Linked DNA regions of Prochlorococcus marinus XMU1408. Each later gene encodes a partner of the first gene's protein in a complex. Links are inferred from orthologs where the notes say so. Each region holds a gene or a part of one and is shown in the gene's direction. Other genes may lie near its edges.

The links.
Region 2: the proteins of DNJ73_RS01195 (region 1) and nuoB are in contact, whole or in part, in a cryo-EM structure (PDB 6KHJ), measured with the Thermosynechococcus vestitus proteins. The link is inferred for Prochlorococcus marinus XMU1408 from one-to-one orthologs. Residues at the interface, in WP_011057128.1 of Thermosynechococcus vestitus: Pro17, His18, His19, Pro20, Ser21, Met22, Val25, Arg27, Met29, Thr31, Ile38, Asp39, Cys40, Glu41, Pro42, Val43, Ile44, Gly45, Tyr46, Leu47, His48, Arg49, Gly50, Met51, Lys53, Ile54, Asn57, Arg58, Pro65, Tyr66; in WP_011056552.1 of Thermosynechococcus vestitus: Leu46, Met47, Tyr48, Thr50, Ala51, Cys52, Phe54, Ile55, Glu56, Ala58, Ala59, Ile61, Gly62, Ser63, Arg64, Phe65, Asn76, Pro78, Thr89, Thr91, Lys93, Met94, Ala97, Leu101, Met123, Phe124, Ser126, Asp127, Ser128, Tyr129.

Annotation. Positions count from the first base shown.
Region 1 is NZ_QJUE01000001.1:229,838-233,060, forward strand. What follows is about bases 1-2,892. They hold DNJ73_RS01195 (NAD(P)H-quinone oxidoreductase subunit H), read left to right. Parts: upstream 1-800; coding sequence 801-1,985; downstream 1,986-2,892. Other genes in these bases: rsmH (16S rRNA (cytosine(1402)-N(4))-methyltransferase RsmH), read right to left, coding at 1-759; DNJ73_RS01200 (acyl-CoA thioesterase), read left to right, coding at 1,990-2,442; DNJ73_RS01205 (AMP-binding protein), read right to left, coding at 2,439-2,892. Outside these bases: more of DNJ73_RS01205, read right to left, coding at 2,893-3,223.
Region 2 is NZ_QJUE01000002.1:58,779-61,945, reverse strand. What follows is about bases 37-2,872. They hold nuoB (NADH-quinone oxidoreductase subunit NuoB), read left to right. Parts: upstream 37-997; coding sequence 998-1,747; downstream 1,748-2,872. Other genes in these bases: yvcK (uridine diphosphate-N-acetylglucosamine-binding protein YvcK), read right to left, coding at 2,289-2,872; DNJ73_RS01785 (NAD(P)H-quinone oxidoreductase subunit J), read left to right, coding at 1,765-2,286; DNJ73_RS01795 (NAD(P)H-quinone oxidoreductase subunit 3), read left to right, coding at 645-1,007; DNJ73_RS01800 (rubredoxin), read right to left, coding at 135-560; DNJ73_RS01805 (photosynthesis system II assembly factor Ycf48), read right to left, coding at 37-138. Outside these bases: more of DNJ73_RS01805, read right to left, coding at 1-36; more of yvcK, read right to left, coding at 2,873-3,167. UniProt on the Escherichia coli protein: NDH-1 shuttles electrons from NADH, via FMN and iron-sulfur (Fe-S) centers, to quinones in the respiratory chain. The immediate electron acceptor for the enzyme in this species is ubiquinone.

The DNA of each region.
Region 1 (3,223 bases):
TGAATGAAAACTCATTACCATAAATAATCCATTCTCTAACAACCAGTTTGGAGCTTTTAAAAGTAAACTTTCGAGAGAGCCTAATTCATTATTCACAGCTATTCTTAAAGCCTGAAAAGTTCTTGTTGAGGGATGAATTCGACCATATCTTTGCTTGGGGGGGAAGCAGCCTGCAATTGCATAAGAAAGGTCTTGAGTTCCAGAGTATGGTCCATTTTCAGCTAGATCATTTTTTATTTTTCTTGCAATACGCCTAGATCGTTTTTCTTCGCCTAATTCATATATTAAATCAGCTAGATTTTGCTCAGAGAGAGTTTCAATAAGTTCGGCTGCACTTGAACCCTCTTTGGGATTCATACGCATATCTATTGGACCATTTAAACGAAAGCTAAAACCTCGTGAAGGCTCATCAAGTTGATGACTACTAACGCCAAGATCCGCTAGGACACAAATGGCTTGTTCGTGATGTGAAAAGTCTGCGAAGTTTGTAGAGATTATTTCTATTCTTGTTCCGAATTTAATTAATTTTTTTGATGCTGCTTTTATAGCCATTGGGTCTTGATCCAGCCCAATAATTTTGATTCCAGGGAAATTTTCGAGTATTTGAGCGGAATGTCCCCCGCCTCCAATGGTTGCATCAATAATTAATCCTTTTTTTGTTAATTCACTTGGTAATTCCTTTAATGATCGAATTATTTCTTTCCCCATTACAGGGATATGATTAAAGTTAGAACTTGAACTAATTGGCACTTCTTTCATAAGTTTTTACTAGTATCTAGACATTGCTTTGGTTGGGCCCAATGACGCAGCTTGAAACGCGTACTGAGCCAATGGTGGTCAACTTTGGGCCACATCATCCATCAATGCATGGGGTATTGCGATTAGTAGTAACCCTTGATGGAGAGGATGTTGTTGATTGTGAACCAGTTATTGGTTACTTGCATCGAGGGATGGAGAAAATTGCTGAGAATAGAACAAACGTTATGTTTGTTCCTTACGTGAGTCGCATGGATTATGCGGCTGGTATGTTTTATGAAGCCATTGTTGTTAATGCCCCTGAGCGTTTAGCAAATATAAAGGTACCCAAGAGAGCAAGTTATATCAGAGCGATAATGCTTGAGTTGAATAGGATCGCTAACCATTTGCTTTGGTTAGGTCCATTTTTGGCTGATGTCGGAGCTCAAACTCCTTTCTTTTATATTTTTAGAGAAAGAGAGATGATTTACGATTTATGGGAGGCTGCAACTGGTCAGAGATTGATTAATAATAATTATTTCCGTATTGGTGGCGTTGCATGTGATTTGCCTTGGGGTTGGTTAGAAAAATGCAAAGATTTTTGTGACTGGTTTGGTCCAAAAATTGATGAGTATGAAAAATTGATTACTAATAATCCTATTTTTCGTAGACGTATAGAAGGTTTAGGAGTTATAGGAAAAGAGCAAGCGATTAACTGGAGTCTTTCTGGCCCAATGCTTAGGGCGGCAGGTGTCCCGTGGGATTTGAGAAAGGTAGATCATTATGAATGCTATGACGATTTTGAATGGGATATTGCATGGGAGAAAGAGGGTGATTGTTATGCAAGATATAGAGTTCGTATTGAAGAAATGAGACAGTCATTAAAAATATTACGACAAGCTTGTGAGATGATTCCTGGGGGGCCAACAGAAAATCTTGAGGCACAAAGAACAGTTGAGGGAAAAAAAGGTGATTTATCGGGCTTTGATTATCAATATGTAGCCAAGAAAGTTGCACCGACTTTTAAGATTCCTAATGGTGAATTATATACACGCCTTGAGTCTGGAAAAGGAGAGATAGGAGTATTTATTCAAGGTAATAATGATGTAACCCCTTGGCGGTTTAAAATTAGAGCAGCTGACTCAAATAATTTGCAGATACTTCCTCACATACTGAAGGGAGCCAAGGTCGCTGATATAATGGCAATCTTAGGTTCGATTGATGTGATTATGGGTTCTGTTGATAGATAGGTTTTTGGACAAGCGTAATCCTAGAGAATGGTTATGTTTGAAACGAACAGTTCGTTTTGGTGAAACAGATGCTGCAGGTGTGGTTCACTTTCTTGAATTATTTAGATGGTGTCATGAAACTTGGGAAGAAAGTTTAGAAAAATATGGAATAGCTTTGAAAGATATTTTTCCTACAAACGAAATCAATACAAGCCAACTAGATGTAGCTTTACCAGTTGTTCATTGTGAAGCAAATTATTTTCAACCACTTTATGTTGGAGATACTATAAATATTGAACTTGAAACAGAGAAGATAAATGAGTCTTCATTCGTACTTCGATTTAAATTTAAAAAGAATGGAGAGCAAATCGGTTCGACAAATATAAAACATGTATCGATAAATCCAATTACTAGAAAAAAATGTGCATTATCTAAACAAATAAATTTGTGGCTTCATGAATCTAGTTCGAATTTTTAGTTAATAGGTTTATTAAAGGCTATCCAATCTTGCCATTTTTTTATTTCCCATTTTTTATTGATATTTCTTGAAAGTTTTGGACAATCGTACCAGTTCAGTGGTTTTTTGGATGGTTGCCAGTCTTCAATGAGATCATTCAGAAGTGAAATGATTGGATATCTGTTTAGTTCTTTCTCTTTGAATTTTGTTAAGGCAACTAAACGTTGTCCCCATTTCTTGTCACTAACTCCTAGTACAAAAATATCTTTAATTGGGATTTGATTTTTTGAGATTATTTTCATTAATTCCATTTCGATATCTTCTGGAAAAATCGTTTCACCGCCCGAATTTATAGCTGAATCTCTTCTACCTAGGATTTGTATTGCTTTTCTATTGTCGAGAGTGATGTATTGCGCTAGATCGCCTGCTTCCCACCATCCATATGAGTCTTTAATTGATTCGAATTTATTATTCTTCCATTTTGAAGTTGCAATTCTACTGGTTTTAATCTTAAGTGAATTTCTTTTGTTGATTTCTATCTCAACATCTTCGAGAGGGAACCCAACACTATTACTTCCATTTAAAAAGTCTTTAGGACTAAGGCAAGTCACCATTGCTACTGTTTCGGTGGCCCCATAACAAGGAGCTAGATTAATAGACTTTCTGCGTGCTTTTTCAGCAAGGTCTATAGGAATGGAAGCTCCTCCAACCCATATCACAGCAAGGGATTGAAGCCATTTCAAACCATCAGTATTATCTATCAAAGATAATAATTGAGTTGGAACTAGGGATGTAATTAATG
Region 2 (3,167 bases), on another replicon or contig:
TGCATCAGTATCAAGATCTACTGGTGACCATGGACTGGATGAACCCATAGATGCATTGCTAACAGTGCATCCGCTCAGAGCTACTCCAATTATTAAAGCAAGAGTCAAATTAATGAGATTAGAAAACAGACTTTTCATTTCAAGGAATAAAGAGAGAGAAAACAGGCAGCAGCTAAAGCCAGGCTTCCAAAAATTAGTACGTTTTTCTGGCCTGAAGGAAGTTTATTAAACCCAAAGCCATAAGTTAGGTTTTCTTCAAATCCACTAGGCTTTGATTTAGGTCCAATATCCTTGTATCCACCAAATCCTACTCGACAGACAGGGCATCTAAACTTCTCTTTATCTATATCCAGAAAAGCAGTTCCTGGCTTAATACTTAGCTTTTTTATGCCCTCATCAGGATCGTAAATAAAGCCACAGCTCATGCATTCGAAGCGATTGAATTTTGAATCAAATTCCATGGTTTTGTCATTTTGTTCTAATGAAAAAACTTGCTTTTGTTGTTCATCAGAATTCAAATTTTTCAAAGCATTTGATTCTGTTTTGATGTTTTCACTCACAGTTTTCACTTTCACATAAAACAACTCTATGGCACTAATCTAGAAAATGACTGTCAAACTGATATTGAAATCAGTAATTAGTTCATGTTTTCCCTACAGGGTTATGAGTATTTTTTAGGATTTCTTCTTATTTCAGGAGCAGTTCCTATTCTTGCTCTTACTACAAATAAACTCATAGCACCAAAAAGCAAAGCTGGGGAAAGGCAACTTACCTATGAATCAGGTATGGAGCCTATTGGAGGAGCATGGATACAATTTAATATTCGTTACTACATGTTTGCGCTTGTTTTCGTTATCTTTGACGTTGAAACGGTGTTCCTTTACCCATGGGCGGTTGCATTTCACAGACTTGGATTATTAGCATTCATAGAAGCACTTGTTTTTATCACAATACTGGTTGTGGCACTAGCATATGCATGGAGAAAAGGTGCCCTTGAATGGAGTTAAATCCCTTGAACAACTCTCCCGCAACCGAAACCGTAAGAAGTCTCAGAGAGGCTACATGTGGTCCAGTTGGCGCTCCATCAATAACGAATGATTTAAGCGAAAATATAATTCTCACGAGCCTTGAAGATCTTCATAACTGGGCAAGATTAAGCAGTTTATGGCCTCTTTTGTATGGAACTGCCTGCTGTTTTATTGAATTTGCCGCCCTAATTGGATCACGATTTGATTTTGATAGATTCGGATTAGTACCTAGAAGTTCTCCCAGACAAGCAGATCTACTAATAGTTGCTGGAACGGTCACAATGAAAATGGCACCTGCTCTTGTAAGACTTTATGAACAAATGCCTGATCCAAAATACGTAATTGCAATGGGAGCTTGCACAATTACTGGCGGAATGTTCAGTGCCGATTCGACTACAGCAGTAAGAGGTGTTGACAAATTAATTCCAGTTGATCTTTATCTTCCTGGATGCCCTCCTAGACCAGAGGCAATATTTGATGCTGTAATTAAATTAAGAAAAAAAGTTGCAAATGAATCAATATCAGAAAGGTCGAAAATAACTCAAACACATAGATACATAACTATTCCACATAAAATGAAAAGAGTTGATCCAAAAGTTAATGGCCAATATCTCAATGCAAAATCACAATTAATAGCCTTAAACCCTTCACTATCAGAAGAATTTGACCAGTCTCTTAAAGAGGTTCAAAAAATATCTGAAGAACTTTCAAGTAATTAATCACCCTTTTTAAATCCATGACAAAAGAATCTGAAATCATAGAAGACAAAAAAAACTCTGGTCCGGTAAGCGAATGGCTTTCTCAAAATGGATTTGAAAATATATCTCTCTCAGAGGACCATCTTGGTATTGAGGTTATTAAAGTCAATCCAACAAATCTTTTACCAATAGTTGAGGCGTTAAAAAATGATGGATTTAATTATCTTCAATGTCAAGGTGGATACGATGAAGGTCCTGGACTAGACATTGTTTGCTTTTATAACTTAATCGAAATGAATGAATTTAAACAAGATATTTCTCCTCGCGAAGTAAGATTAAAAGTATTTTTAAGTCGCAATGGTGACTTAACTGTTCCTAGCGTATATAGCCTTTTTAGAGGTGCAGATTGGCAAGAAAGAGAAACGTTTGACATGTATGGTGTAAATTTTAAGGGCCACCCACATCCAAAAAGACTTTTAATGCCTGAAGATTGGAAGGGATGGCCATTGAGAAAAGATTATATTCAGCCAGATTTTTATGAACTGCAAGATGCTTACTAAAATTATTTACCTCTTTTGTACCTCCGATAAAATCTCATTATTGCTAAAGCAAGACTTCTAGGATCATGTCGCAAAGTTGGAGTAGCTTTTGAGCCTTGAAGTGAAGCCAGATAAACCTTATAACCTCTTGCTAGAAGGTCATTCTTATTACATTTAACTGGTTCAGCTCCTTTTGACTTGTAGTAATCCAACAATGGTGAGGGTTGCAATTCGCCTTGAGCAAGAATTGAACTAAATATTTTTCTAGTGATTCCTCTGGTAGCTAATTGAGCCTCAATAGCTCTCACATGACCAGTTACATCAAGTCCATCAGTTTCTCCTGGCTGAGTCATCAAATTACATATATACAATTTGGGAGCATTGCTTCTTTCAATTGCTTCGACTATTTCAGGTACAAGTAAATTTGGAAGAATTGAAGTGTATAAACTTCCAGGGCCAATTAATATAATTTCTGCATTTTTTATAGCCTCTAGCGCTCTTGGCAAAGCTGGAGGTTGAGAAGGGTGGCAACCGATTCTTACTATTGGAAGTTGTGCTTTACCAATAGCTGATTCTCCATTTATCCGTTCACCATTTTCAAGCTCTGCCCATAATCGGACATCTACATTAGTTGCTGGTACAACTTGCCCCTGAACAGCAAGAACCCTACTCGAAGCAGTAATTGCTGTCTCTAAGCTTCCAGTTATTGCAGTTAAAGCAGAAAGAAAAAGGTTGCCAAAGCTATGTCCCTCAAGTCCACTTCCTGAAGAAAAGCGATACTGAAAAAGCCCCTTTATAAGTGGTTCTTCCGTTGCTAAGGCTGCCAAACAATTTCTTATGTCACCAGGAGGCTGAACACCAAGTTCTCTCCTGAGAACCCCGCTACTTCCTCCGTCGTCTGC